Regions from separate parts of the Shinella sp. WSC3-e genome, predicted to be linked through region 2. Evidence: predicted binding sites of a transcription regulator. Region 2 holds the regulator's gene; each other region holds the start of a gene.
What was found. Region 2 encodes PhoB, which activates phosphate uptake and scavenging genes when phosphate is short. Its sites were predicted from a motif close to TGTCATNNANCTGTCAT; they were not measured.
Positions count from the first base shown of each region.

Region 1: AABF56_RS03565 (PhoX family protein) is a predicted target of PhoB. The motif match lies at 2,220-2,236, and genes of this name have one in related genera.
Region 3: phnC (phosphonate ABC transporter ATP-binding protein) is a predicted target of PhoB. The motif match lies at 1,303-1,319, and genes of this name have one in related genera.
Region 4: phnC (phosphonate ABC transporter ATP-binding protein) is a predicted target of PhoB. The motif match lies at 4,803-4,819, and genes of this name have one in related genera.

Region 1 is NZ_OZ000530.1:712,971-720,347, reverse strand. Features, by position in the region: gene AABF56_RS03570 (DUF2339 domain-containing protein) at 1-2,121, opposite strand, end outside; gene AABF56_RS03565 (PhoX family protein) at 2,285-3,190, shown strand; gene AABF56_RS03560 (PaaI family thioesterase) at 3,292-3,801, opposite strand; gene recO (DNA repair protein RecO) at 3,798-4,562, opposite strand; gene AABF56_RS03550 (L,D-transpeptidase) at 4,767-5,498, shown strand; gene AABF56_RS03545 (hypothetical protein) at 5,545-5,907, opposite strand; gene AABF56_RS03540 (SRPBCC domain-containing protein) at 5,922-6,410, opposite strand; gene AABF56_RS03535 (ArsR/SmtB family transcription factor) at 6,482-6,805, shown strand; gene bla (BKC/GPC family carbapenem-hydrolyzing class A beta-lactamase) at 6,838-7,377, opposite strand, start outside.
Region 2 is NZ_OZ000530.1:4,332,952-4,340,328, forward strand. Features, by position in the region: gene pstC (phosphate ABC transporter permease subunit PstC) at 1-715, shown strand, start outside; gene pstA (phosphate ABC transporter permease PstA) at 712-2,040, shown strand; gene pstB (phosphate ABC transporter ATP-binding protein PstB) at 2,054-2,869, shown strand; gene phoU (phosphate signaling complex protein PhoU) at 2,917-3,645, shown strand; gene phoB (phosphate regulon transcriptional regulator PhoB) at 3,665-4,348, shown strand; gene AABF56_RS21260 (GcrA family cell cycle regulator) at 4,495-5,025, opposite strand; gene AABF56_RS21265 (aspartate aminotransferase family protein) at 5,449-6,639, shown strand; gene argF (ornithine carbamoyltransferase) at 6,667-7,377, shown strand, end outside.
Region 3 is NZ_OZ000531.1:774,044-781,420, reverse strand. Features, by position in the region: gene phnL (phosphonate C-P lyase system protein PhnL) at 1-642, shown strand, start outside; gene AABF56_RS26800 (DapH/DapD/GlmU-related protein) at 639-1,253, shown strand; gene phnC (phosphonate ABC transporter ATP-binding protein) at 1,417-2,265, shown strand; gene phnD (phosphonate ABC transporter substrate-binding protein) at 2,347-3,252, shown strand; gene phnE (phosphonate ABC transporter, permease protein PhnE) at 3,470-4,432, shown strand; gene phnE (phosphonate ABC transporter, permease protein PhnE) at 4,442-5,944, shown strand; gene AABF56_RS26775 (DUF1045 domain-containing protein) at 6,050-6,757, shown strand; gene AABF56_RS26770 (alpha-D-ribose 1-methylphosphonate 5-triphosphate diphosphatase) at 6,759-7,377, shown strand, end outside.
Region 4 is NZ_OZ000536.1:27,457-34,833, reverse strand. Features, by position in the region: gene AABF56_RS34060 (hypothetical protein) at 1-908, opposite strand, end outside; gene AABF56_RS34055 (nitric oxide reductase activation protein NorD) at 956-2,962, opposite strand; gene AABF56_RS34050 (CbbQ/NirQ/NorQ/GpvN family protein) at 2,959-3,774, opposite strand; gene AABF56_RS34045 (hypothetical protein) at 3,845-4,180, opposite strand; partial or broken gene tnpB (IS66 family insertion sequence element accessory protein TnpB) at 4,500-4,682, shown strand; gene phnC (phosphonate ABC transporter ATP-binding protein) at 4,903-5,712, shown strand; gene phnD (phosphate/phosphite/phosphonate ABC transporter substrate-binding protein) at 5,709-6,557, shown strand; gene phnE (phosphonate ABC transporter, permease protein PhnE) at 6,628-7,377, shown strand, end outside.

The DNA.
Region 1 (7,377 bases), 1.1 Mb from region 2:
CCGCACGAGGATCGCCGCCGTCAGCAGAAGGAAGAGGCTGGCCAGCGCCTGCAGGAGATTGCGGATTTGCGTGCCCGGCCAGCGGCGCAGCTCGAAGGCCGAAAGCGCGAGCAGAGCGGCCGGAATGCCGTAGCCGGCGAGAAGCTGGTTGAAGACCGGCGTCTTGGAAAGGTTCGCCGCGCCGACGATGGTCGGCTCCCAGCCGATGCGGCCGGCGACGATCGCGGCCGCCCCGGCCATCAGCCAGGGCAGGACCGGCCAGCGGCGAAGGCGCGTCGCGAAGACGGCGGCCGTGCCGAGGACCGCGATGCCGAGCGTCGTGGCAAGGCCGTCCGTCATGGCATGCAGCGCCAGCACGAGGAAGGCGAAGCCGCCGGCGGCGAGCGCCCATTGCGGAATGAACGGACCGTCCTCCTCCGCCCGCCCGCGCGAAAAGACTTCGGCAGCCGCAAGGAAGGCGAGGCCGAGCGCCACGGCGAGAAGACCATGCTTGAGGTCGAAGGATAGGTTGCCGAAATTGAGGAAGCTCAGCGCGAGGATGGCAAAGGGCACGGCCGGGGCGATGAGGCTCCAGAGCGCGGAAAAGGCCGACGACCCCGCCATGCGCAGGCGCACCGCCGCAAGGCCGACCGCCGCATAGGCGACGGCGAGCAGGAGCAGCAGGTCGACCGGCACGACGGCGATCACCGGCACCGGCAATGGCAGCGCCGCGGTGTCGTCCAGCGCCGGCGGGGCCAGGATGGAGACATCGTCGAACAGCAGGCCGCCCGGCCCGACCACCATCGCACCGACGCCGACCACGGCCGCGATGGCGGAAAAGAGCGCCGGGTAGATCGCCCAGCCGCGCAGCGCGCCGAGCACGGCAAGCGCCATCACGATCGCGGCAAAACCGTAATCCGCCCGGGAAAGCGCCGGCACCGCATTGGCCAGAACCAGCGCCGGGAAGGTCAGCGCCAGCGCGCCGGTCAGCGACATGGCGACGGCGGGCGGGGCAAGCAGGCGATCGAGCGGATCGGCGGAGGCGGCGCCCGTCGCGGGCGGCACGTCTTCCGCCGTGATGCTGCCCGGCCAGATGACGCCGTGGCCAAGCGCCAGCACGAGCATGGCGAAGAGCAGCGGCACGACCGCGACCGTGCTCGCCTCCGAAAGATAGAGCACCGCCCAGAGCGCCATGCCGGCATTGGCGAGCGCCGGCACGACCTGCCACCGGCGGATGCGCGCGGCGGCGAAGGTGGCAAGCCAGGCGACGGAGAGGAAGCCGAAGAGGCCCCAGGCGCTCGGCTCCTCGGTCGCGACCAGCGCGGGCGTCACCAGGGAGGCGAGGAGGCCGAGGCCGGCGAGCGCCTGCCCGTGCAGAAGCGACAGGCCGATCGTCGCGAAGGAAACGGCGGCGAGCAGCACGAAGGCGGTCAGCGGACCGAAATAGCCGTAGAGTTCGTAGGAGACGTAGGTGACGGCAAAGAGCGTGATGGCGCCGGCGGCCGTCAGCACGCCGGGAATCATGGCGTTCTGGAAGGCGTTGGCGATGACCGGCAGGGTACGGCGGCGCACGAACTCGCCGACCGCCATGAGCACGAGGCCGAAGACGGCGGCCAGCGACAGCCGCACGGCCGGGCTGAGCAGCCCCGCCTCGATGGAATACTTGACCATGAAGATGCCGCCGAGCGCCAGCGCGATGCCGCCCACCCAGACGGCCCAGCGCGCGCCGATGCGGCTTTCGAAGCTCTCCTTCGGCTTTGCCGCGACCACGGGAACGGCGGAGGCCGTCGCGACGGCTTCGTCCGCGCCCTCGCTTGCAACCGCCGCTTCGGCCGGAACGGCGGGCCCGCCGCCGAAGATGGAGCGGCCCTTCCCGGCCTCGTCCGTCCCCGTTGCCTGCGCCGTGGCCCAGGGGCTTGCGAAATCGGCGGGCGCCGGTTCCTCCGCCGCCTCTTCGGGGGCGGTTTCCGCGGTTTCCGCGGCCGCCGTCCCCACCGGGGCCGCCGCCCCTTCGGCCTTCAGCGCCTCGACCTCGCGCTTCAGCCGCATCACCTCTTCGCCGAGTTTCTGCACGCTGTTTCGCGAAGCATTGAGGGTATAGAGCGCCAGGCCGATCGCGACCAGGGAGAGGATTTCGAGCATTGCGACTCCAACGCGGGCATTGTCCGGGCGCGGAGACTACCCGGTTTTTTCCAAAGACTAAACGGGGTTACGTTTGAGGCCGGCGTTCTCTTCGGTATTGTCGCATGGTTTTCATGCAAGGCGGGCAGAATGGTGCCTCTCTACGTCAGCCTGGGAGCCCGCCATGACCGAGACCCTTCGCAACGCCGCCGCCGTGCATGCGGAACGGCACCCCGGGGGTGGCCTCGGCTATGCGCACGCCATCGTTCGCGGCCTCGGCAATCTTCTCGGCCGCCGCTCCGCGGCTGCCGGCCAGGCCCCGGAGAAGGCGCTGGCCTCCACGGCGGACCGTGCAGCCTCGCACCGGCGTGTCGCCGCTGCCGGCTGCCTCACGCCGTGGGGGACGCGGCTGATGGCGGAGGTCGATCTTCATGATGACGCCGCCGGCCCTTCCGGCGCCCCTGCCGGCTGGATCGTCGAGGTCGATCCGCAGGATCCGGACGCCGCCCCGAAGAGGCGGACCGCGCTCGGCCGTCTCGGGCATCGCGGCCTCTCCTGCCTCGTCAACGGGGATGGCCGCGTGGTCGTCTATTGCGGCGATGGCGGAGGTTCCGGACACCTCTACAAATTCATCACGCACGGCACCTGGCAGCCTGGGGACCGCACCGCCGGCCGGGACCTCCTCGACGACGGCACGCTGTTCGTCGCGCATTTTGCCGCCGATGGCGAAGAGGACGGGATGCCCGTCGTGTTCGACGCGGCACCGCTGGTGATGGAGCACGGCACGCTGGCATGGATGCCGGTCGTTGCCGGGAAACGCCCGCTGACCGCCGCCTACGGCTATGCCGGCCCGACCGGCGTGCGGACAGAAACGCGCCGCGCCGCCGCACTCCTGCGCGCCACCCGCATGGACGGCATCACGGATGTGACGGCGGATCCTGAGGCCGGCACGGCCCGCCTCCGGCTGGCCGGCAGGCAGACGGACGCCCGCAGCCGGTTCAACCACGTCATCGAGATCACCGAAGCCGGCGGCGACGCCGCCGCGCTGCGCGCGCACTGGGAAGTGCTTTCGACCCACAGCGGCCATTGACCCCTCGACGGCGGGGCCGAGGCCCGGGCACTGCCTAGAGCATTTCCGGTGGACCGGAGTTCACCCGACGCCGAAGCAATCTCGCTTCGGCTGGAAATGCTCTAGCGCATCAGGTTCTCGATCGGGAAGAGCGCGCAGGTTTCCGTGCCGTGGGCCAGCAGCTTGCCGCTTCCATCGCGCAGCCAGGCCTCGGACGTGGCGATGGTGCGGCCGCGATGCACGATCCTGCCCTCGCAGAACACCTCGCCCATGCCGGGCAGGACGGGGCGCACGAGGTTCAGCTTGAACTCGATCGTCGTGTAGGCCTCGCCCGGCCTGACGACGGAGAAGACGGCGCAGCCGAGCGCCGAATCCATCACCGTCGCCGTCCAGCCGCCGTGCACCGTGCCGAGCGGATTGAGATGGTCGGCCGACGGCAGGCCGGAAAAGACGACGCGGCCGTCCTCCACTTCCGTCAGGCTGAAGGCGAGCGTCTTGGCCATCGGCGGAGCGGGCAGGTCGCCTGCCAGCATCGCCTGCAACACCTTCAGCCCACCGTCGCGCTTCACCACGTCGAGCGGCAGCGTGCCGATGCCGGCGACCGTCAGCCCCGGATAGATTTCGACCGTCATGCATGCGCCTCTTCGGGTTGGTCGTGTCGCGGCGTGCCGAGCGCCTTCAGGGCCGCCTGGATGAAGCCGTCGCGGGCGCTGGCGAGTTCCAGCCCGCGCGGCTCGCAGACATGGCGGTTGAGGAAGAAGGCCGTCAGCCGGAAGCCGTCGGCAAGGGCGGCGGCATCGGCGGCGTGCCGGCTCTCGTCGCCGAGGAAGGCCGGCAGCGCCAGCATCTTGCCCGCCCAGGGCGCGCCGGCCGCGCGCGAGACGGCACGGCCGGATTTCGGCGAGACGTAGCAGAGATCCTCCCGCGTGCCGGTGGCGGCGCATTCGAGGAGGTCGAGGCCGAAGCCGAGGTCGTTGAGCACGGCAAGCTCGAAGCGCACGAAGAGCTCGCCGGCATCGGCCGGCTCGTGCAGGTGGTCGAGGATGACGGAAAGCGCCTCGTAGAGATGGGGATGCGGATCGCGCTCCGGCAGGAAGCGCAGCAGCGCCGCCATGGCCTGCACGCCGTAGACGGCGGTCGCCGTCTCCATCAGCCGCCCGGCGCGCAGCTCCAGCGGCTCGATGCGAAACTCGCCGAGATGCTCGTCGAGCCGCGCGCGCCAGGTGACGTCGACGGAATTGCCGGGCTGGAGCACCGGCTGCATGGTCCGCGAGCGCCCGCCGCGCACCATGCCGAGATGCCGGCCACGGCTGCGCGTCATCACCTCGGCGATCACCGAGCTTTCGCCATGGCGCCGTACGCCGAGAACGATGGCTTCCTCACTCCATTGCATGGTCAAAGCCTTACGCCCTCGCCGGCACCGGGGCAAGCGGGCCGCAGCATGCGGCGGAACGACGCGTGGCCGCAGGGCCACACCCAAGCCATTGCCACAGTTTCGCTTTTTTCTCGCCGCGCCGGTGCCCGCTTTGCCGACAAAGAACCCGCGCAAGGCTTTCAAGCCAGATTCCGGAATTGAAGAACGACAGGTGCCCCCTTCATGTGTGTGTCCCGCGCCCGCGCTTTCGCGGCTCTCCGCCCCCTCGCCCTCCTTGCCCTTGCGGCGACGCTCGCAAGCTGCGCCACCACCGCCAAGCCGGTGAAGAAGGGGCCGGACCCGATGCATGTCGCCATGTACGGGCCGCATCCGGACGAGCGCTTCCCGCTGCCGGCAATGGATATCAGCAAGGTGGATCCGAGATATTTCCGCCAGCAGGTCGCCTACCAGACGGCGGAGCCGGCCGGCACCATCGTCATCGACACGCAGAACCGCTTCCTCTACCTCGTGCAGGGCGACGGCATGGCGATGCGCTACGGCATCGGCGTCGGCAAGGCGGGACTGGAGTTCGAGGGCGGCGCGCGCATCGGCCGCAAGGCGGAATGGCCGCGCTGGACGCCCACCCAGAACATGATCGCGCGCGAGCCGGAGCGGAACCTGAAATGGGCCGGCGGCATGGAGCCGGGGCTCACCAACCCGCTCGGGCCGCGCGCGCTCTACCTGCACAAGGACGGCAAGGACACGCTCTTCCGCATCCACGGCACGTCCGAGCCGTGGTCGATCGGCAAGGCGGTGTCGAGCGGCTGCATCCGCCTGTTCAACCAGGATATCATCGACCTCTACGGCCGCGTGCCGACCGGCAGCCGCGTCGTCGTGCTGCAGCACCAGGCGCCGGCCGACCAGCCGGTGCCGATGGCCGCCGCCGACGGCCTGACGCCGCGCGCCGCCATCTGAGGCATTTCCCGGGGGCGGCCTTGCGCCCGTCCCCGGACCGGTTTCATCACCAGGCGTCGGGCTCGCGCACCATGTGCACGATGTTGGCCGGGTTCATCACCCAGCCGCCGCGAAAGCCCGCGCCCAGATCCTCGATGGGATCGCAGCGCACGACGCCGTTCCGCTCCAGATGGCCGAGGGCGAGCTTGTGGTCGGGCGTGAAGAGCTCCAGCCACACCTCCGCCTGGCTGTAGCCCGGTGCCTCGTCGATCCACAGCCGGTTCGGGCCGAGCAGGAAGCCTCTTGCCGGGGCCTTGTCGTCGAAGGGCTCCAGCCCGACGACGTCGCGGTAAAAGGCGAGCGTCGCCTCGTACTGGTGCGAGGGGACCTTCATGGCGATGTTGATGCCGCCCTTGATTTCAGCCGTCATGGCAACCTCCCGCCTCACGTGAAATCCTGCTGCTCGGAGGCGACCACGCCCTTGAGCTCGCTCGGATAATAGCCCTCGCGCAGGTTGATGCCGTATTCGACATAGGCCTTCATGCAGGCCAGCATCTGCGACCAGCCCTCGCAGTTCATGTAGGACGATTTCTGGCCGCGGGCGTTGTCGAGCCAGCCGGTCTCGGCGATGGTCACCATCGTGCCGCCGTCCTCCAGCGGCGCAAAGCGCATCTCGACGCGCGTCTTGTAGGGCGCCTCCCCCTCGTCCACCATCGCATCCCAGCGGAAGACGATCAGCGCGTTCTCCTCAACCCTGTCGACGATGACCGGGGCCATGCCCCACCAGGTGACCGTCGTGCCCTCGACCAGCGGGGCGCTCGCCCCGCCGATGGTCGTGAAGTAGCCGCTCAGCTTCTTCGGATTGACCACCGCGTCGAAGACCTCGGCGACCGGCTTGCCGATGCGCCCGTTCACACGAAATTCCAGCGTCATGCCGTCCTCCTCCGGGGCGCACGGCCCCTCTCGATCTTGTCTGCCGCCAAAATATGTTATAAAAACATAACATGTCAAGCGAATCGAAAGAGGACGCCGTTTTCAAGGCGCTGGCCAACGGCAAACGGCGGCAGATGCTGGATGCGATCAAGGATGCGCCGCTGACGACGGGCGCGCTGTGCGAGCGTTTCGCGGAGATGGACCGCTGCACGGTCATGCAGCACCTGAAGGTGCTGGAAGAGGCGGACCTGATCGTCGCCCGCCGCGAGGGCCGCGAACGCTGGAACCACCTCAATGCCCTGCCGATCCAGGCGATCCACGACCGCTGGATCAGCCGGTATGCCGGCCACGCGATGAGCGTTCTTTCGGCGCTCAAGGGTGAGCTGGAGGGTTGAGGCGCCGCCGCCGCGAGGACGGCGCCCCAGCCTCAGACCTCGGCCGCGATGCGCCCGATCTCGGCGATGACGGCATTGCGCTCGTCGCCGGAAATTCCGGGGATTTCACAGAAGGCGGCGACGATGACGGCGCCGCGGTCCGGCGACCAGGCGACGGCCACATCGTTGGCATTGCCGGCCTTGTCGCCGTTCGTGCCCGTCTTGTCGCCGGTCATCCAGTCGGCCGGGAAACCGGCGCGCAGCCGCGTGTCGCCCGTCTTGTTCATCACCAACCAGGCGGCGAGCTGCGCCTTCGAACGGGCCGACAGCACCTCGGCGAAGAGCAGCCTGCGCAGCGTCTCCACCATGGCGGTCGGCGTCGTCGTGTCGCGCTCGTCGTCCGGCGCCTCATGATAGTTGAGCGTCGGCTCCGTGCGGTCGAGCCGCGTCACTTCGTCGCCGAAACCGCGCAGGAACGCCGTCACGGCCTTCGGCCCGCCCGATGCGGCGAGCAGCAGGTTGGCGGCGGCATTGTCGCTGAGCGTGATCGTCGCCTCGCAGAGTTCGGCAATCGAGATACCCTCCCCGCCGAC
Region 2 (7,377 bases):
GCTCGCCGGCACCCTCTATATCGGCTTCGTCGCCATGCTCGTCGCCGTGCCGGTCGGCCTCTTCGCCGCCATCTACATGTCGGAATATGCCTCGCGCCACGTCCGCTCGGTGGCCAAGCCGCTGCTCGAAGTGCTCGCCGGCATCCCGACCATCGTCTACGGCTTCTTCGCCCTGGTGACCGTCGGCCCGTTCCTGCGCGACATCTCCGCCCAGCTGAGCGGCCTCGTCACCGGCAACTATGCCAGCTTCATCCAGGCGCAGAGCGTTCTGACGGCCGGTTTCGTCATGGGCATCATGCTGATCCCCTACGTCTCCTCGCTGTCCGACGACATCATCACCGCCGTGCCGCGGGCGCTGCGTGACGGTTCGCTCGGCCTCGGCGCCACCCGCTCGGAAACGATCAAGCGCGTTATCCTGCCCGCCGCTCTTCCTGGCATCGTCGGCGCGCTTCTGATGACCGCGTCCCGCGCCGTCGGCGAAACCATGATCGTGGTGCTGGCCGCCGGCGTTGCCGCCCGCATGCAGCTCAACCCCTTCGAGCCGATGACGACCGTGACGGTCAAGATCGTCAACCAGCTGACGGGCGACCTCGAATTCACCTCGCCGCAGACGCTGGTGGCCTTCGCGCTCGGCATCACGCTCTTCGTCATCACGCTTTGCCTCAACATCTACGCCCTCTACATCGTGCGCAAATACCGGGAGCAGTACGAATGAGCCAGGTCTCCACGAGCCCCTCGATGACCGCCCTCGGCGTCACCGCAAAACCCGAACGCCGCGATATCGGCCTCGGTCGCCGCTACGCCGCAGAGCGCCGCTTCCGCCTCTACGGCATGGCAGCGATCGCCTTCGGTCTCCTCTTCCTGTTCCTCCTGCTCTTCTCGGTCGTCTCCAAGGGCTACACCGCGTTCCAGCAGACGATGATCACCATCCCGGTCGAGTTCTCCGCCGAGATCATCGACAAGGACAACGAGCGCGCCACCAACCCACAGAAGCTGGTTTCGGCCAACTATCCGGTCGTTGCGCGCAATGCGCTCGCCAAGGTGCTGGGCGTCGGCGAAGACGACCGTGCCGGCCTGAGGGCGGTCAACGGCATGATCTCGGACAGCGTCCGCGTGCAGTTCCGTAATCTCGTCACCACCGATCCGTCGATCATCGGCACGACCCGGACCGTGACCTTCCTCGCGCACGGCGACCTCGATTCCGCCTTCAAGGGCCAGATCGACCTCGCCGTGCCGGAAAACAACCGCAAGGTCTCCGACAAGCAGGTCGGCTGGATGAACACGCTCGCCGAAAGCGGCGCGCTCGCCAAGCACTTCAACACCGGCCTCTTCACCAATGGCGCATCCAGCCGTCCTGAAGCCGCCGGCGTCGGCGTCGCGGCCATCGGCTCGCTCTACATGATGCTGATCGTGCTCGTGCTCTCGCTGCCGATCGGCGTCGCCGCCTCGATCTATCTCGAAGAGTTCGCCCCGAAGAACCGCTTCACCGACCTTATCGAGGTGAACATCAACAACCTCGCCGCCGTGCCCTCCATCGTCTACGGTCTTCTCGGCCTTGCCGTCTTCGTCAACTTCGCGGGCTTCCCGCGCTCGGCGGCCCTCGTTGGCGGCCTGGTGCTGACCCTCATGACGCTGCCGACGATCATCATCGCGACCCGCGCCGCGCTGAAGGCCGTACCGCCGTCGATCCGCTCGGCGGCCCTCGGCCTCGGCGCCTCGAAGATGCAGACCGTGTTCCACCATGTGCTGCCGCTCGCCATGCCGGGCATCCTGACGGGCACGATCATCGGCCTTGCCCACGCGCTCGGCGAAACCGCACCGCTGCTGCTCATCGGCATGGTCGCCTTCGTCGCCGATGTGCCGGCAACGCCGATGGATCCGGCGACGGCCCTTCCGGTGCAGATCTACATGTGGGCAAACGAGGCGGAGCGCGCCTTCGTGGAGCGCACGTCCGGGGCCATCATCGTGCTCCTCATCTTCCTCATCCTCATGAATGTTGGCGCTATCCTGTTGCGCCGCCGTTTCGAACGGCGCTGGTAGAAGGACCGGTCTTATGAACATGATGTCAGAAGCAGCAGTCGAGAAAGCGCTGGACAAGAAAATGAACGACATTTCCTACAAGATGATCGGCAAGGACGTCTCGGTCTATTACGGCGACAAGCGCGCCCTCTACGACGTCAACCTGAACGTCCGCGAGTATACCGTGACCGCCCTCATCGGCCCGTCGGGCTGCGGCAAGTCGACCTTCCTGCGCACGCTGAACCGCATGAACGACACGATCGACGGCTGCCGCGTCACCGGCCGCATCACGCTCGACACGGACGATATCTACGATCCGGCGATCGACGTCGTGGAACTGCGCGCCCGCGTCGGCATGGTCTTCCAGAAGCCGAATCCCTTCCCGAAGTCGATCTACGAGAACGTCGCCTACGGGCCGCGCATCCATGGCCTTGCCAAGTCGAAGGCAGACCTCGACGCCATCGTCGAGCGGAGCCTGCAGAAGGCTGGCCTGTGGAACGAGGTGAAGGACCGCCTGCAAGAGGGCGGCACCGGCCTCTCCGGCGGCCAGCAGCAGCGCCTGTGCATCGCCAGAGCCGTCGCCGTCAGCCCCGAAGTCATCCTGATGGACGAGCCCTGCTCGGCGCTCGATCCGATCGCGACCGCCAAGGTCGAGGAGCTGATCCACGAGCTGCGCGCCAACTTCACCATCGTCATCGTGACGCACTCGATGCAGCAGGCGGCCCGCGTCTCGCAGCGCACCGCCATGTTCCACCTCGGCAACCTCGTCGAGGAGAACGACACCGACAAGATGTTCACCAATCCGGATGACCAGCGCACGCAGGACTACATCATGGGCCGCTTCGGCTGACGGCTGACGCTGAACCCCTGAACCCCGAGTGCATTAAGGACAAAGCCATGTCATCGAGCCATATCGTCTCCATCTACGACGAAGAACTGAAATACCTTTCCCGCCGCATCTCCGAAATGGGCGGCACGGCCGAGCAGATGGTGGCCGATTCCGTCCGAGCGCTCGTCACGACGGATGCCGCGCTGGCCCAGAAGGTCATCTCCGAGGACGTCATCCTCGACACCGCCGAACGCCAGATCAACGACAAGGCGATCGTCACCATCGCCAAGCGCCAGCCGATGGCGGCGGACCTGCGCGAGATCATGGGGGCGATCCGCATCGCCGCCGAGCTGGAGCGCGTCGGCGACCTCGGCAAGAACACCGCCAAGCGCGTCATCGCCGTCCAGAGCTCCGGCATGCCGCGCAAGCTGGCCCGCGGCCTCGAGCACCTCGCCGAGCTCGCGCTGATGCAGCTCAAGGAAGTGCTCGACGTCTACGCCACCCGCTCGATCGAGAAGGCCAAGGCCATCCGCGAGCGCGACGACGAGATCGATGCGATCTATACCTCGTTGTTCCGCGAGCTCCTCACCTACATGATGGAAGACCCGCGCAACATCACGCCCTGCACGCATCTCCTGTTCTGCGCCAAGAACATCGAGCGCATCGGCGACCATGCGACCAACATCGCCGAAACCATCTACTACATGGCGACCGGCTCGCAGCCGGAGGGCGAGCGTCCTAAGGACGATACCTCGACCTCCGTCGTCGCGGCCGGCGTCGCCGACGCGTCCGAGTAAAGAGAGCAGGATTCGCTTCATGGTGCCCAGAATTGCCGTCGTGGAAGACGAGGAGGCTCTCAGCGTCCTCCTGCGTTACAATCTGGAAGCGGAAGGTTTCGAGGTCGATACGATCCTCTCCGGTGACGAGGCCGAGATGCGCTTGCAGGAGCGCATGCCGGACCTCCTCATCCTCGACTGGATGCTGCCCGGCGTCTCCGGCATCGAACTGTGCCGGCGCCTGCGCCAGCGTCCGGAAACCGAGCGCCTGCCGATCATCATGCTGACGGCGCGCGGCGAGGAGAGCGAGCGCGTGCGCGGCCTTGCCACCGGCGCGGACGACTATGTGGTCAAGCCCTTCTCGACGCCGGAACTCGTCGCCCGCGTGCGGGCGATGCTGCGCCGGGCCAAGCCCGAGGTTGTCTCGACGGTGCTGCGTTGCGGCGACATCGAGCTCGACCGCGAGACACACCGCGTCCACCGCCGCACCCGCGAGGTCCGCCTCGGCCCGACGGAGTTCCGTCTCCTGGAATTCCTGATGACCTCGCCCGGCCGCGTCTTCTCGCGCTCGCAGCTTCTCGATGGCGTCTGGGGCCACGACATCTATGTCGACGAACGCACCGTCGACGTGCATGTGGGGCGCCTGCGCAAGGCGCTCAACTTCGCCAACATGCAGGACGTCATCCGCACCGTGCGCGGCGCGGGCTATTCGCTGGAGGCCTGAGCGAACGGGATTCCTCCCAAGGACGGAAATGGGCCCTCAGGGGCCTGTTTGCGTTTGTGCGGGGCCGGCGGATGAGGGGCTATCCTGCGCCGCAAACGAAAACGGACCCTTTCGGGCCCGCATCGCATGTCCTGCCGTGGGAAACGTTACCGCATCCGCCGGCGCTCGGCCGAGGGCTGGTAGGCGAGGCGCTGGTGGTAGGTGCAGTAGGGCGAGTTGTCCGGGGACTCGTTGCCGCAGAAGTGGAAGTCGTCGTTGAGCGGGTCGCCGATCGGCCATTTGCAGGTGCGTTCGGTGAGCTGGGTCAGCTCCAGCCGGCGCGACATCGGCACGACCACGTTGTTGCCGTTGGCCGGAACCGGGAGCTGCTCGGCCTGCGTCTCGAAATCGATCTCTTCCTTGGGGATGGTGTTGCCGGCCGGGCGGGCGACGGCACGGGTGGTGACCGGACGGGCCGCGAAGTTCGACGGGCGCGGCGTCGCCGGGGCCGGGCGCTTCGGGCGTGCCGCGGCCTGCGTGCCGCCGGCCTTGGCGCGGCCGGGCAGGTTCAGCCGGTGCACCTTGCCGATGACTGCGTTGCGGCTGACGCCGCCGAGCTGCGCCGCGATCTGGCTCGCGCTCAAGCCCTCGCTCCAGAGTTTCTTGAGTTTCTCGACGCGCTCGTCTGTCCAGTTCATGTTTTCGTCTCCGCTCGGCGCCCAGGATGCGGGAATCCCTCGTCGTGTTCCGGACGGGTCCGGAACCTGAACGCCCTAACTCTTTTGGTGACTAGTTCCGCCGCATGCAGTCTAGTAATTGGTCTTTAACCTAGAGACCGGTGGACTCTGTGACAAGAGTCGCCGGAATCCGGGCGAATCGATTTCGGAGTTTTCCCCAACTTGCTGGTCGGGTGTGACTCGATAGAGACACCTTCCGTGCGTGCCGCGAATCCTCACCTTGCGGGATGTTCAGCGCCATTTCGGGCGCGATTTTGTTGACATCCCAATGGGAAATGCCGATAGTGCGGCATGCCGCCGAAAGGCGGCTTTTGGTTTTTCTGAAGCCCGGAAAAGTCAAGCCGCATTCCTGTTTTTCCGCATCTCTTTTCGGAGGATCCGTGCATGGCCGATGTCGCGCCGCTCTATGAAACCTATATGCGTGCGCCGCTCAGGTTCACGCGCGGGGAGGGCGTGTGGCTGATCACCGAGGATGGCGAGCGATATCTCGATTTTGCCGCCGGCGTCGCCGTCAATTCGCTGGGCCATGCACATCCCCATCTCGTCGCCGCGCTGAAGGACCAGGCCGACAAGGTCTGGCACCTGTCGAACCTCTACGAGGTTCCGGGCCAGGAAAGCCTTGGCCGCCGGCTGACGGAGGCAACCTTCGCCGACAAGGTGTTCTTCACCAATTCGGGCGCCGAGGCGCTGGAATGTGCGATCAAGACGGCGCGGCGCTACCATTTCGCCAAGGGCCATGCCGGCAAGTACCACATCATCACCTTCGAAGGCGCCTTCCACGGCCGCACGATCGCGACGATCGCCGCCGGCGGTCAGGAGAAGTATATCGAGGGCTTCGGCCCCAAGGCGCCGGGCTTCCTCAAGGTTCCCTTCGGCGATATCGCGGCCGTCAAGGATGCGATCACCGAGGAAACGGCGGGCATCCTGATCGAGCCGGTGCAGGGCGAGGGCGGGCTGCGCCCGGTGTCGAAGGAGTTCATGCAGGAGCTGCGCCAGCTCTGCGATGAATACGGCCTGCTGCTCATCCTGGATGAGGTGCAGACCGGTGTCGGCCGCACGGGGCGCCTCTTCGCCCATGAATGGGCAGGGGTGACGCCCGACATCATGGCGATCGCCAAGGGCATCGGCGGCGGCTTCCCGCTCGGCGCCTGCCTTGCCACGAACGAGGCGGCGGCCGGCATGGTCGCCGGCACGCACGGCTCCACCTATGGCGGCAACCCGCTCGCGATGGCCGTCGGCAATGCCGTGCTCGACGTGGTGCTGGAAGACGGTTTCCTCGAGCATGTGCGCGACGTCGCGCTCGTCTTCCGCCAGGGGCTGGCCGCGCTGAAGGACCGTTTCCCCGACGTCATCGAGGACATTCGCGGCGAGGGCCTGATGCTCGGCATCAAGGCGAAGATCCCGGTCGCCGACCTGCTGAAGGGCGTGCGGGCGGAAAACCTGCTGGCCGTGCCGGCGGGCGACAACGTGCTGCGGCTGCTGCCGCCATTGACCGTGACCGCCGAAGAGGCGCGCGAGGGGCTTGCCCGCATCGAGCGGGCGGCGGAAAAGCTGACGGCCGCCAAGGCCGCGTAAGCAGCGAACGGACAGACAGGACATATCATGGCCAAGCATTTTCTCGACCTTTCCGCCGTTTCGGAAAGCGATCTCCGCGTCATCATGGACGATGCGCACACGCGCAAGGCCGCCAGCAAGGCCGGCACCGAAGCCAAGCCGCTCGCCGGCAAGATGCTCGCGATGATCTTCGAGAAGCCCTCCACCCGCACGCGCGTCTCCTTCGACGTCGGCATGCGCCAGCTCGGCGGCGAGACGCTGTTCCTGTCGGGCACGGAGATGCAGCTCGGCCGCGCCGAGACGATCGGCGACACGGCCAAGGTCCTCTCGCGCTATGTCGATGCCATCATGATCCGCACGACGGACCATGCCCGCCTGCTGGAGCTTGCCGAGCACGCCACCGTGCCCGTCATCAACGCGCTGACCGACCTGACGCATCCCTGCCAGATCATGGCCGACATCATGACCTTCGAGGAGCATCGCGGTTCCACCAGGGGCAAGACCTTCGCCTGGACGGGCGACGGCAACAACGTGCTGCATTCCTTCGTCGAGGGGTCCGCCCGCTTCGGCTACAAGATGAAGATGGCCGTGCCGATGGGCTCGGAGCCCGACGACAAGATCCTGAACTGGGCGCGCGACAACGGCGGCGACATCTTGCTCGGGCATGATCCGGAGGCGATCGTCGACGGTGTCGATCTCATCGTCACGGACTGCTGGGTCTCGATGAACCAGGAGCACCGCGCCCGCGGCCACAACATC
Region 3 (7,377 bases), on a different replicon from region 2:
CGCCTGCCGGTGGTCTCGAACGTCGCCTTCTCGGTGAAGGCCGGCGAATGCGTCGTGCTGGGCGGCCCGTCCGGCATCGGCAAGAGTTCGCTGTTGAAGATGGTCTATGGCAACTATGCCGTCGACAGCGGCCAGATCCTCGTCGACCACGAGGGCAGGCTGGTCGACCTCGCCACGGCCGATCCGCGCACGATCCTTGCCGTCCGGCGTGCGACGCTCGGCTATGTCAGCCAGTTCCTGCGCACCGTGCCGCGCGTCGCGGCCGTCGATGTCGTCGCCGAGCCGCTCACGGCCCGCGGCGTCGCGGCGGCCGAGGCGAAGGCGACGGCGGAAGCGATGCTCGCGCGGCTCAACCTGCCACGCGAGCTCTGGCAACTGCCGCCCGCCACCTTCTCCGGCGGCGAGCAGCAGCGCGTCAACATCGCCCGCGGCTTCATCACCGATCACCGCATCCTGCTGCTCGACGAGCCGACCGCCTCGCTCGATGCGACGAACCGCGCCGTGGTCGTCGAGATGATCGCGGAGAAGAAGGCCGCCGGCGTGGCCCTTCTCGGCATCTTCCACGACGAGGACGTGCGCGAAAAGGTCGCCGACCGCATCGTCGACGTCTCCGCCTTCTCGCCGCGAAAGTCCGCGGCATGACGAGGCTGTCCGAAACGCCGCTGGTCCATCCCACGGCGAACGTCGCCGGCAGCACGCTCGGCCGTTATACCGAGATCGCCGAGCGTTGCCGCATCAGCGAGGCCGAGATCGGCGACTATTCCTATATCATGGAGGATGGCTCGGTCTGGTGCGCGACGATCGGCAAGTTTGCCAACATCGCCGCCTCGGTGCGCATCAACGCGACGAACCATCCGGTGTGGCGGGCGACGCTGCACCATTTCACCTACCGGGCCAACGACTATTGGCCCGATGCGGACCACGAGGGCGATTTCTTCGAATGGCGGCGCGCGCATCGCGTGACCATCGGCCATGACGTTTGGATCGGCCATGGATCGACCATCCTGCCGGGTGTCACGATCGGCAACGGCGCCGTCATCGGCTCGGGCGCGGTCGTCACGAAGGACGTCGAACCCTACATGATCGTCGGCGGGGTCGCGGCGAAACCGATCCGCGAACGTTTCTCCCGAAGTATCGCGGAACGCATGGAAAAACTCGTCTGGTGGGACTGGGATCATGCCCGGCTGCGCACCGCCCTCGACGACTTTCGCAAACTTGACGCAGAAGCCTTTCTCGCCCGTCACGGCGGGTGAGGAGACCCTTCCGATGCCGGAAATCCAGGCCTGTGGACTGTTATCTTTCCGACATGAAACTGACATTGCCCCTTCATCAACAGCGTTTAGAGCCAGTCCCGGAAACGACGAGACCCGGCCCTTGGCCCGGCCTCGATCCGACACGGGAAAAAAGGGATCCACCATGTTTCGACTGAAGAATGTCACCCGCCGCTTCGGCGAGCGCGTTGCGGTCGACGATGTGACCTTCGACATTCCGCAGGGCCAGATGGTCGGCGTCATCGGCCGCTCCGGCGCCGGCAAGTCCACCATGCTGCGCATGATCAACCGCCTTGCCGATCCGAGCGAGGGCTCCATCCACTTCAATGACGTCGAGGTCTCCGCGCTGCGCGGTGCGGCATTGCGCAACTGGCAGCGCGACTGTGCGATGATCTTCCAGCAGTTCAACCTCGTGCCGCGCCTCGATGTGCTCACCAACGTCCTGCTCGGCCGCCTCAACCATCGTTCGGCCGTCCTGAGCATCCTCAATCTCTTCACCCGCGAGGAGCGTATCATGGCGATCGCCGCGCTCGAGCGCCTCGGCATCGAGCAGACCGCGCTCCAGCCGGCCGGCACGCTCTCGGGCGGCCAGCAGCAGCGCGTGGCGATCGCAAGGGCGCTGATGCAGGCCCCCAAGATGCTGCTCGCCGACGAGCCTATCGCCTCGCTCGATCCGCTCAACGCCAAGATCGTTATGGACGCGCTGCGCGACATCAACGAGCGCGAGGGCATCACCGTCATCACCAACCTGCACACGCTGGATACGGCGCGCGCCTATTGCGAGCGCATCATCGGCATGGCGCATGGCCGCGTCGTCTTCGACGGTCCGGCGCGCGACCTCGACGCCGAGGCGGTGCGCACGATCTACGGCACGGGCGCCGATGGGGCGGCGATCGACGAGAGCGTCACCTCCACGGCGATCCGCAACCCGGCCCGCCAGGACAACACCAAGGAATCCGCCGGCCCGACACCGCTGGCACTGGCCGGCCTTTGAGCCGACCGGGATCGATCGGCCCGCGTGAAGGGCCATCATTTTTCAAGAGTCCGGCGAAGCCGGTCAAACAGGAGAAAGACCATGCTGAAGAAAGCTCTTCTCGGCGCCGTCGCGCTCATCGCGCTCGCCGGCCATGTGCAGGCTGAAGACCTCAAGGAATTCCGCGTCGGCATCATCGGCGGCGAGAACGAAGCCGACCGCCTGCGCAACTACCAGTGCCTCGGCGATCACCTGAAGGCCGAGCTCGGCTTCGAGAAGGTCTCGTTCTTCCCGGCCGCCGACTATGACGGCGTTATCCAGGGCCTGCTCGGCGGCACGCTCGACTATGCCGAACTCGGCGCGTCCGGCTTTGCCAAGATCTACCTCGCCAAGGCCGACGCCGTCGAGCCGATCCTGACGACCGTCCAGACCGACGGCTCGACCGGCTACCACTCGATCATGGTTGCCCGCAAGGATTCCGGCATCACCAAGCTCGAAGACCTGAAGGGCAAGAAGCTCGGCTTTGCCGACCCGGACTCCACCTCCGGCTACCTCGTGCCGCTCGTCACGCTGCCGGAAGCCATCGGCGGTCCGGTCAAGGAATATTTCGGTGAAACCGGCTTCGGCGGCGGCCACGAGAACCTCGTCCTCGAAGTCATGAAGGGCACCTTCGATGCCGGCACGACCTTCGGTTCGGGCGTCGGCGAGTGGAAGGACGGTTACACCTCCGGCAACCTGCACAAGATGGTCGAGAAGGGCATTCTCGACATGAACGAGCTCGTCGAACTCTGGAAGTCGCCGCTGATCCCGAACGGCCCGATCGTCGTTCGCACCTCGATGGCCGACGAGACCAAGGCGAAGTTCAAGCAGTTCATGCTCGACCTGCCGAAGAAGGACGCCGCCTGCTTTGCCGCCGTCATGGGCGGTGACTTCACCTCGTTCACGGAAGTCAATGTCGACTTCTACAAGCCGATCATCGACGCCCGCAAGGCGACGATCGGCGGCTGATCGCCAAACAGCATCTGGCGCCGGCCACAACCCGACCGGCGCCTTTTGCTGACGTCGTTACCCCACTCTCGACGTCATCCTCGGGCTTGACCCGAGGATCCACGCCGCATCCGGAGCGTGGATGGTCGGGTCAAGCCCGACCATGACAGAAGAGAGGTTGCGGACTTTATCGACGATCAGACGAGCGCACACAGAACTCTGCCGAGACGGACAGACCATGGCCATGAACACGCTTCACGACGGCTTCAGCGAGAAGGGCGCGCTCATCGAGCGACACTGGCAGGAGCTGAACGCCCGCCGCCGGTTCTATACCTGGCTCGGCCTTGCAATCCTCGCCATGGCGCTCACCGGTTCGCTCTGGTTCGCCAACGAGACGAATGCCGGAAAGTTCTTCGACCGGCTGCCGCATTTCTTCGATTTCGTCGGCGACATGGTGCCGCGCGACGGGCTGGAGGTCTTTCGCGCGCTGTTCGACCTGCCGTCGCCCTATGACGACGGCAGCTTCAAGTACAACTACCCGGAGGGGCGGCTCTACATCACCGGGAGCCTCTATGTGCCGGAATATTTCCACAAGATGCTGGAGACGCTGAACATCGCGCTGTTCTCCACCATCATCGGCATGGTCTTCGGCTTCCTGCTCTGCTTTCTCGCGGCGAAGAACCTCGTCGCCAATCGCCTGCTGCGCGGCTTCGTGCGCCGCTTCATGGAGATCCTGCGCGCCTTCCCGGAAGTCGTGCTCGCCGGTTTCTTCCTCGCCATCCTCTCGCTCGGCCCGCTGCCTGCCGTCATCGCCGTGTCGATCCACACGGTCGGGGCGCTCGGCAAACTGTTCTTCGAGGTGGTCGAGAATGCCGACATGAAGGCGGAGGAGGGGCTTCGCGCGGTCGGCGCAAGCTGGGTGGAGCGCGTCTGGTTCGGCATCGTGCCGCAGGTGCTGCCGAATTTCATGAGCTACTTCCTGCTGCGTCTCGAGATCAACGTGCGCGCCTCGACCATCATCGGCGCCGTCGGCGGCGGCGGCATCGGCGAATTGCTGCGCCTGTCCATCGGCCAGGGGCACCAAGCCAAGACGCTCGCCATCGTGCTCCTGCTGCTTGTCACCATCATCGCCGTCGACCAGTTTTCCGCCTGGCTGCGCCGCAGGCTCGTCGGCGACCACGCCTTCCGGCTGGCCCAATAGGAGAGCGCCATGACGACCCTCAATCCCGCTCAGATGGATGAGATCGCGGCACGCCATCCGGCCGTCTTCCACCGCTCGTTCTGGCAGCGTTTCCGCGTCGCCATCATCGCCGGCGGCTTCGTGCTCTATGCGCTCTATTGCTGGTGGTTCTTCGCCATCGGCCATGTGCTCGGCACGGCGAACTGGAACATTGCCGGCACCTATCTCGCCGACTGGGTCTCCTACGAGGTGCGCCCGGAAGTGACCATCGATCCCGACGGCGCGATGAAGCTGACCTATCCGCGCTTCTCTCCGCTCGGGCCGAATGCCGAGCCCGACTGGGTCGAGATCGAGCGCGGCACGATGACCCGCACCACGCCTTCCGCCGGCGCTGCGGCGGACACCGCCCAAAAGCCCGCCTCGATGGGCTTCATGGGAACGGGCGGCAACATCGGCGGTTCGGCCACCGCCGCCAATGCCATGGCGACCGCGACCACCCGCGAGGAGGAGGTGGTCAGGCGCGCGAAGATCACGCTCAATTCCTCGACGAGCGTCGAGGTCGTGCCGGACCGGGTGACGGTGCGGCATTCCGGCGAGACCCTGCTCGTCGATATCGCCGGCTCCAATATGACGGTGGAAGGCGCTCTGCCGGCCTGGGCGACGCAGAAGGCGCCGGGCGAGAAGATCACGCTTTCCTTCGGTGTCGCCGGCTGGGGCGAGATCGAGCCGGACGACATCTCGATCCGCAAGCGCTTCTTCGGCTGGGCGAACTTCCTTTTCGACACGAACTCGCCCTTCCACGGCAAGCCGCTATCGGAGGTCCTCTCGCTGGTGACGTCGGGCGAGCGCATAGACCCGAAGCAGTCGAACCTGTCGCTTGCCTGGGGAAACATCCTCTACAATGCGGAATGGCAGCATCTCGATGTCTGGACGAAGCTGCTCCAGACCATCGTCATGGCCTTCGTCGGTACGCTCTTCGCGATGCTGCTCGCCTTCCCGCTGGCGTTCCTCGCCGCGCGCAACATCACGCGCAGCTGGATCTCCAACCAGGTGACGAAGCGTCTCTTCGATTTCCTGCGCTCGGTCGACATGCTGATCTGGGCGCTGTTCTTCACCCGTGCCTTCGGCCCGGGGCCGCTCGCCGGCATGTCGGCGATCTTCTTCACGGATACGGGCACGCTCGGAAAACTCTATTCCGAGGCGCTGGAGAACATTGACGACAAGCAGCGCGAAGGCGTGAAGTCGGTCGGCGCGGCGCCGGCCGCGGTGCAGCGCTTCGGCGTGCTGCCGCAGGTCATGCCGCTCTTTGCCTCCCAGGCGCTTTATTTCTGGGAATCGAACACCCGTTCTGCCACGATCATCGGCGCGGTCGGCGCCGGCGGCATCGGCCTCAAGCTCTGGGAAGCGATGCGCACGAATTCCGACTGGGAGAATGTCGCCTATATGGTGCTGCTGATCCTCATCGTCGTCTTCGTCTTCGACGGCATATCCAACGCGCTGCGCTCGCGCCTGATGGGCAAGCCGGCGCATTGAGCGAGGAAAGACCTGGCGTGGCGGCATGATGCTGCCACACGAATCCCTTCAAGTGCCGACGCCGCCGGTCCGGCGGCGTCAAATGACTGCCACAGGAATGAGCCATTGCGTTACGCCCTCTATTTCACCCCGCCCGCAAGTGACCCGCTGACCCTCGCCGCCCAGCGCTGGCTGGGGCGCAATGCATTTACGGGGGCGGCGCTGGAGCAGCCGGCCGTGAACGGCTTCGATGCGGCCGCGCTTGCCGGCCTGACGGCCGATCCGCGCCGCTATGGCTTCCACGCCACGCTGAAGGCGCCTTTCGCGCTTGCCGAGGGGCGCAGCGAAGCGGAACTGTTGGCCGAAATCGGCCGCTTCGCCGCCGAGGTCGAGCCATTCGAGATTCCGCAGGCCGTCGTCGGCCGCCTCGGCTCCTTCTTCGCGCTGGTGCCCGGCGATCCTTGCGAGCCGCTGCAGGCCTTTGCCGGCGAGGTGGTGCGCCGCTTCGAGCGTTTTCGCGCGCCGCTCACCTCGGCCGACATCGCCCGCCGCAAGCCGGACGAGCTCACGGCCGAAGAACGCCAGAACCTCGTGCAATGGGGGTATCCCTATGTCTTCGACACGTTCCGCTTCCACATGACGCTGACGGGACGCGTTCCTGTGGAGCGCCGCGCGGCCGTCGAGGCCGCGCTGCTTGCGCATTTTTCCGATTTCCATGAGCGCCCGCTGGCGATCGAGGGCTTGGCTCTCTTCCGCGAATCCTCGCGCGGCGCTGATTTCACCGTCCATTCGCTCTTCCCGCTGACAGCCGGAGCCAACAGAAAGACCGCCTGACATGACCCGCGAAACCGTTCTTTCCAATGCCCGCATCGTGCTTGAGGACCGGATCCTCGACGGCACGCTGGTGCTCCGCGATGGCCTGATCGCGGACATTTCCGAGGGTTCTTCCGCCGTCGGCGAGGACATGGAGGGCGATTACCTGCTGCCCGGCCTCGTCGAACTGCACACCGACCATCTTGAAGCCCACTATTCGCCGCGCCCCGGCGTGCGCTGGGGGCTGACGGCGGCGATCCAGGCGCATGACGCCCAGGTCGTCACCTCGGGCATCACCACCGTCTTCGACTGCCTGCGCATGGGCTCGGACGAGGACGGCGGCTTCGAGCAGGGTGAGATGCGCGCCATGGCCGATGCCATCGCCGACGCGCAGGACGAGGACCGCCTGCGCGCCCAGCACCTCATCCACCTGCGCTGCGAGGTCTCGACCGACAACGTGCTCGACCACTACGCGGAATTCGAGGACGATCCGCTGGTCCGCCTCGTCTCGCTGATGGACCACGCACCCGGCCAGCGCCAGTTCCAGACGCTGGACCAGTACATCCTCTACTACAAGAAGAAGCGCGGCCTGACCGACGAAGAATTCGCCGCCTTCTGCAAGCGCCAGCAGGACCTTTCCG
Region 4 (7,377 bases), on a different replicon from region 2:
AAACCCAAGTACTGCGGCACGAACGAAATCCACTGCTGCAACACGGCATCCCAGATCGATCGCGCCTGTCCCGGAAGTACCTGGACGCCAGGATGGCTGAACTTCGCGATGCCGAACATGTTGAGCTTGCCGCCGCACCGCTTGATGATGCGGATGAGGTGCGAAGCGTTGTCGGACACAGCCCACCGCATGAACGAGTCCGCCACAAACCGATTGGTGACCATCTGCTTGAACGACTGGCGTACCTCTTTCACGCCTGTCGTGGTGTAGACGGTGAGGCGTTGCCAGCTGTGCTCGGACGGAACGACATAGAACCCGCCCGAAAACGGGTTGTTTTCCACCGCGCTGCAGGTTGCGTCGATCTCGTCCAGCGCTTTCGTCTGATCGACGCTGTCGCTGTATTCTCCGTCACCGCTGTGGCTGAGCTGACCGACGCCGGCGATCCGAACGTTGTCACCAAGGCCGAGTTTCTTCAGTTCACGAGCTATATTCACCACCATCCCGCTTCCGGTTTTCCCGGCAAGGCTGCAGGCGACGAACACGGTCGAAGGATGTTTGGCTTCGTTCACCTTGTTGGCGAACAGTTGAAGGCCGGCTGCAAGCTGCTTTCCGATAGCCCCGGCTTCCGGGGTCGTAAGCACGACGTTCTCGTGAAGGTAACGGTCAGCAGGTATGCCACGCGACGCCATTCTCGGTTTGAAAGACCGCGCGTAATCATTCGCGACCTGCATGTGATCTTCACCAACGTCGACAACAAGTGAAGCGAAAGTCGTTCCTTCGTTGACGAGATTGTCCTCGATCTCGCCGGTCCGAAGCAAGGCCTCGACGTAAACCGCTCCTGTCCGACCTATGCCGATCACGTGGACACAGTGTGGTTCCGGTGCGGCGGTGGGTTTGCTCTCTGTCATTTGTTCCTCCGGTTTCTCGTTGATGTAAGGCGTTCACAAGTTTCCGCTCACAGGGCGAGGAGCCGTGTCAGCGTCCTGTTCGTATTGTTGGCGAACGTCGATGCGCGCTCGGTGATAAGAAAATTACGCTGGCCGAAGATGCGACGCGCGTAGTGATCGGCGCGGCGGTCGAGTGTGACGCAGAACGTTCTGACCCGCTGCGACAGGCCGCTGACGACCGCCTCGCGGGCGTCTTCGACCAGATAGTCGTCTTCTGCCACGTCGATATCGGAAGGCTCGCCATCGGTTAGGAGAAGGACGACCTTGTGGTCGGCGGCCTCGGCTTCCAGAAGCGCCGTCGCATGTCTGATCGCCGCGCCCATCCGGGTGCTGTGGCGGCTTGCAGATGCGGCCAGCCTGGAACGAGCCTCCTCCCCGAACGGCTCGTCGAAATCCTTGATCCTCCGGTAGTTAACCTCGTGTCGTCCGTTCGAGGAAAAACCGTGAATGGCTATGCGGTCGTGTTGGGCCTCCATCGCCTCGGCGATGACGAGCGCAGCCTGCTTCTCGACGTCGATGACTTTGGTAAAGCTGCCGGGCACAAAGCGCTCCGTGGATATGGAAAAATCCATCAACAAAACGACTGAAGTGGACCTGCGACGACGACCATGGCGACAGAAGATGCGACCGTCCGGGGATAGCCGAGCCCGTTGTTGAACCACGTTCTCAACGACGACATTGAGGTCGATTTCGTCGCCCTCGGTTAACCGGGTCAGCCTTATCGCCCTATCCGGAACCCGTGCGGACGCGGAGAGAGTGATCCTCGGTTGCGCAGGCCGTAGAAGCGAAGGCCGGGTCTTCCTACGCGGCAACTCTTCTTCCACGACGGTGGCCCACCCTTCGCGTAGTTCCGAAAGGCGATGATCCCATTCCGGGTAACGGTACCTAAGGCGGACGTCGATCCCCTCGACATCCCGTTCAGCCTTCTCGCCATCCTGGAGCGCATCAACGATCTCGATATCCGAATGACGCTCGCTATCTTCCGGAAGCGCGGTATCCGGTCCCCAGAGGATCGCGTTGTCGTCTCGATATATCGGTTGCGGACGATACCCAGATAAAGGCTCGATGCGCATTTTGCCGAGCTCTATTGCGAGCATGCGGGCCAAGCGGTCGAATGCCTGGACATCGTCCAGTCCTTTTGAGACGGCTTCATCGAATAGCTCGCGCCCCTTGCTGACCCACGGGTTCGCATCAATGTAGGCATCGTCGTGCAGAGCGCGCGCCAAGCGGGCCGACAGGCCTGCGAAATCGAAACCGTTCACTTCATGGGTCGCGGTGTGGAAGGCACCCCACAGCGCCCTCAAGCCAGGATAGTCAATGACCATGAGGCGCTCCACGCGAGCGTCCTCGACGAGCGCCGTCATAGCCACCAGACTTGGCCTGCGATTTCCGATCGGACGTCTTAACGGAGAATGACGTAGGTGAGCTGCCGCGTGCGCGATGTTGGCGCGAAGCAGAAGCGTGCGATCAACCGTGCCGCTTTCCGGGCAACGTGGAAACCGGATGACGCCGTCTTCTATCGTTACCGAATGCGTGTGACCTCCATCGACTTCGGGCTCGTGTAGGTCGATCGAGAAGTCGCCGAAACCGAATCCAGCGAGGTAGTGAAGAAGAGCTCCTCGTTTCAGCAGCAATTCCTCGGTATCGTTCGCAGATTGCTCATCTGAAAACGCGTGCGGACTGCCCCGTTCGAAGTGATGAAGCATGCGTTTTATATCGTTTCGATGCTTCTGCAGCCCATGGACCGCCCACCGCCGCAAGCCGTGGTAATCCCCGACCAAGGCAGGATCGGAGCCGATGCGGTGCGCGAATGCACGAGCCGCCTCCGGCATTTCGGTAGCGATCTGCAACAACAGCCCAGCCAGGTCTGCCAGATCGATATCGTTTTCAATATAGTCGGATAGCAACGGCATCGCGCTTATAAGCGCGTCGTATGCACCGTCATCGATGTCGCGAAGCATGCCAAGCTTTTTCGCGGACACCGGACCCTGAATTGCTTCGAAGTGGGCGTTCATGGGCGTGGACCGAACTGAGCCTCCACGAAGCCGCTCATCGCCGCCTGAAGATCCGGATCGTCCGTTAGCGGCGCGGTCATCGCCAGCGCGCAGGCGTCGTGAGGAGAGATGCCCTCACTGATCAAAGAGCCGGAGTGGACGAGCATCCGGGTACTGATACCTTCGTCCAGTCCCCTGCCCCTTAGGGCCCGCGACTGGGTCGCAACGGAGACCAGTCTCGTGGCTATCTCCGGAGTGACGCCGCTCTCGTGCGCTACCACTTCGACTTCGACCGCCTGCGGCAGGAAATCGAAGTCGATCGCTCCGAAGCGCTGCCGGGTCGATTGCTTCATATCCTTCGCCGCGCTCTGGTACCCCGGATTGTAAGAAACAACCAAGCGGAAGTCCGGGTGGGCTTTCACGACCTCTCCTCGTTTGTCGAGAGGGAGGATACGGCGATCGTCCGTCAGTGGATGAATGACGACGGTCGTATCCTGGCGAGCTTCGACGACCTCGTCCAGATAACATAGGCCGCCATAACGCACGGCCGTGGTCAGAGGGCCGTCATGCCATTGCGTACCTTCGGCATCGAGGAGCCAGCGTCCAACGAGATCGGAAGCCGTCATGTCCTCGTTGCAGGCCATCGTGATAAGCGGCAGCTTGAGACGCCAGGCCATGTGCTCGACGAACCGGGTTTTGCCACAACCTGTCGGGCCCTTGAGGATCATAGGGAGCTTGCGCTTCATCGCGGCGCTGAACAGGGCGACCTCGTTCCCGCTGCTGCGGTAGTACGGTTCGTCTTCGATAATCAACGACTGGAGTTTTTCGTGCATCTGCCCTCGCCCTTCTGGTTCGGAGCCGCGCTCGGGCGCGGCTCCGGGCTTCGGTGTAGGTGAAGTCGGATCAGGCGTGAGCCTTCGCGAGCTTCTTGGCTTCGCCGCCGGGCGTCTTGACGACGGTCTTGGTCATCATGGCGATGGCTTCCTCGCGGATGACCTTGCGGTTCGGCGGGGGCAGCTTGTCGCCGCGGAGCTGGTCGTAGGGAACGACGACCCAGCATGCGCAGCCCCAGATGCATTCCCCGGCCATACCCTCGAAGCGGATCGCGGGCTCCGAGAGCATTGGTCCGATATCCACGAGCCAGGCATGCTCGTGCAGTTTGGTTTCCCAGTCGAGCTTGTCGTACGCCTTCTGGCTTTCCCAGAATGCATGCAGATCGGTCTTCGCGACGCCGGGCATGATAACGTTGGCGTACGAGGTCAGGACATCGAAGAACTCGTGGTTATATGTAGCGGCTTGCCAACATAAGCGCCTCTGCTCGCAAACATCGGCATTTTCTGCTCGAATTATCTGACAATGGAGCGGGCGTCGTGCTCACGCTCTTTGCCAATGTGCTCGCAAACATCCGGGTCTGCTTGCAAACATCCGCCACGTGCTCAGATTAATTGCCAGCGACGGCATGGTCAAACCGGGACGCCTGCCTGTCGTAGTTGCTCGGTCAGCTGACGGGAATATTCGGGATCAAGGGTGCCCGCCAGGAAGGCGCGGATATACGGACATGCGCTGTGGCTTTCCCTCCTTGGCGCTTCGGGTGCAGGAGGTTCTGCAGCATGATCCGTTGTCAGGGCATCTCTTCGTCTTCAGGGGCCGCAGATCGGATATTTTGAAGATCATCTGGCATGATGGTCTGGGCGCCTGCCTTTTTACCCGGCGGCTGGAGAAGGGCCGGTTTATCTGGCCGAATATGGGATAGCATCCGTCAAGGTGGTGTAGAATTGGGACCGGGCCGTCATGATCAGGCGGCTCTGGGTGAAATTTCTCCATCGCAGCTACGCGAGGAGGTAGAGCTGAGTTTAAGTGCTGTCATTGAAGTTTCACGAGCCTGATAAACGGACGTCATATGTCGCCCATAGTGATGCAAATATTCAATCGATGCACCACTAACGATCAGGATTATTGTGATGCTGGCTCTGAACGGAGTTGCCGTGACCTATGCCAACGGCACCCAAGCTTTGAAGACAACGACATTGACGTTCAACCAGGGTCAGTTCGTCGTGCTCCTCGGTAGATCCGGCGCAGGCAAATCTACCCTCATCCGGACACTCAACGGCTTGGTTGCGCCGACGTCTGGTTCGATCACTTCTAACGATATTGGTGCTCTGGATGCGGAAACTAAGCTTCGCATTCACCGAAGGCGAACTGGGATGATATTCCAGCAGCACCAACTCATAGGGCGCTTGAGCGCGCTCGACAACGTCATGACGGGCCGCCTGGGCTACCACTCTGGCTGGCGTACGTTGTTCCCTATGCCGCGTTCGGATCGAAGGCTGGGGTTGGAATGCCTTGAACGCGTAGGCCTTCTTGATAAGGCTCTCGTCAGGGCGGATCAACTATCCGGCGGTCAGCAGCAACGGGTGGGCATTGCGCGCGCGCTGGTCCAGAAGCCCCAACTGGTCCTTGCAGATGAGCCCGTTGCAAGTCTGGACCCTGAAACGGCTGTCGAGGTCCTGTCGCAGCTTCGCGAAATATGCACAGCCGACGGCATCACTGCTGTGATCAGCCTTCATCAGATCGATCTAGCTCGCCGGTTCGGCGACCGGGTCATTGCTATGCGCGACGGGGAAGTGGTTGCGGACGCCGCTGTCGACGAACTGACCGATCAAATGTGTGCGTCGATCTACCGCAGCGCCCCAAGAAATCCGACCACAACACAAGATTTGTCCAACTACGAGTATGATCAACCTTTAGCTGCCATGGAGGCCGCATTATGAAGAAGCTTCTGTCCCTCGCATTCCTCGCCGTTCTTGGCTGGAGTTCGTTGGCGCATGCTGGCTCAAATCCAGAGACATTGCGCGTCGCGTTGCTACCGGACGAGAACGCCGCCACTGTCATCAAAAACAATCGTCCTCTCGAGGAGTATCTTGAGAAGACACTCGGTCGGGAGATTGAACTGATCGTAACGACCGACTACTCGTCAATGATCGAAGCGATGCGTTTCGGCCGGCTTGAGTTGGCTTATTTCGGGCCGCTCTCTTACACGCTCGCGAAAACCAAGGCTGATATCGAGCCTTTCGCAGCAGTTATGAAGGATGGCGAAACTACCTATCGCGCTGTAGTTGTCGCCAATGCAGAGGCTGGCATCGAAAGCCTTGAAGATGCAAAAGGGAAAAAGGTCGCGTTTGGGGACGTGGCTTCCACCTCAAGCCACCTTATCCCGAAATCTATGCTGCTTAAGGCCGGAGTTGAGGCTGGAAAAGACTATAGCGAGAACTTCGTAGGGTCGCATGATGCCGTGGCTATTGCAGTGCAGAATGGCAATGCTCAGATTGGCGGACTTTCGTTGCCCATCTACAATTCAATGGTCGCTCGTGGCACCATTGATCCTAAGAAAGTTATCGCCCTCGCCGAGTCCGATCCGTTCCCGCAGTACCCCTGGACCATGCGGTCGGATCTTGACACTTCGTTGAAAGAGGCGATCACCAAAGCCTTCATCGACCTTAAAGACGAAAAGGTATTGGCATCCTTCAAAGCCGATGGGTTCGCTCCGATCGATGACAAAGCCTACGACGTCGTCCGTGAGCTCGGTAAAGTGCTGAACTTGGACCTGAGTCAGTAAGGCGCGTTCGAGACAGTTTCTCACCTTTCGACGCAGGCGCTGGCCTGCGTCCTTTCTTCCAGGATATGTGATGACACAGCCGTCGGCCGACTACGACTCTATCCTTCAACATCAAAACAAAGCTTGGACCAGAGCTGGCGTGATCGCGTTGGCAATTGCGTGTGTGATCATTGTTAGCAGTTATCACTCCGGTCTTCTTGATCTGGAGCGTCTGGGATCTGGGTTTCCTGCGCTCTGGCAGCTCGGTACGGAAATGTTTCCCCCGGATTTCAACCGAGGCTTGGAGTGGATCAGCCCTCTCATCGACACTCTGGCGATGAGTATAGCTGGGACTGCGATCGCGGTACTGATATCACTTCCAGTTGGCTTTTTCGCCTCAGGGAAAACAGCACCCAACGCTGTCATCTATATGATCTCGCGTGGATTGTTGAATGGTCTACGGTCGATCCCGGAGCTGATTATGGGCATCGTCTTCGTGGCGGCAGTGGGATTTGGAGCGCTCCCAGGCGTGCTGGCTCTTGGTCTTCACTCGGTTGGCATGGTGGGCAAGTTCTTTGCGGAGGCGATCGAGCATTGCGATAATGCGCCTATAGAAGCCGCACGCGCAGCTGGTGCGTCGCCGTTCCAGATCGTGACGCGGGCGATCTTGCCACAAGTTCTACCGCAATTGGCCGATGTGACCATCTATCGGTGGGAGTACAACTTCCGCGCCTCGACAATCCTGGGCACTGTGGGAGCTGGTGGTATCGGTTTCGAGTTGATGACATCCCTCCGGATCATGAATTATCAGGAGGTTCTTGCGATCATGCTCGTTGTCCTT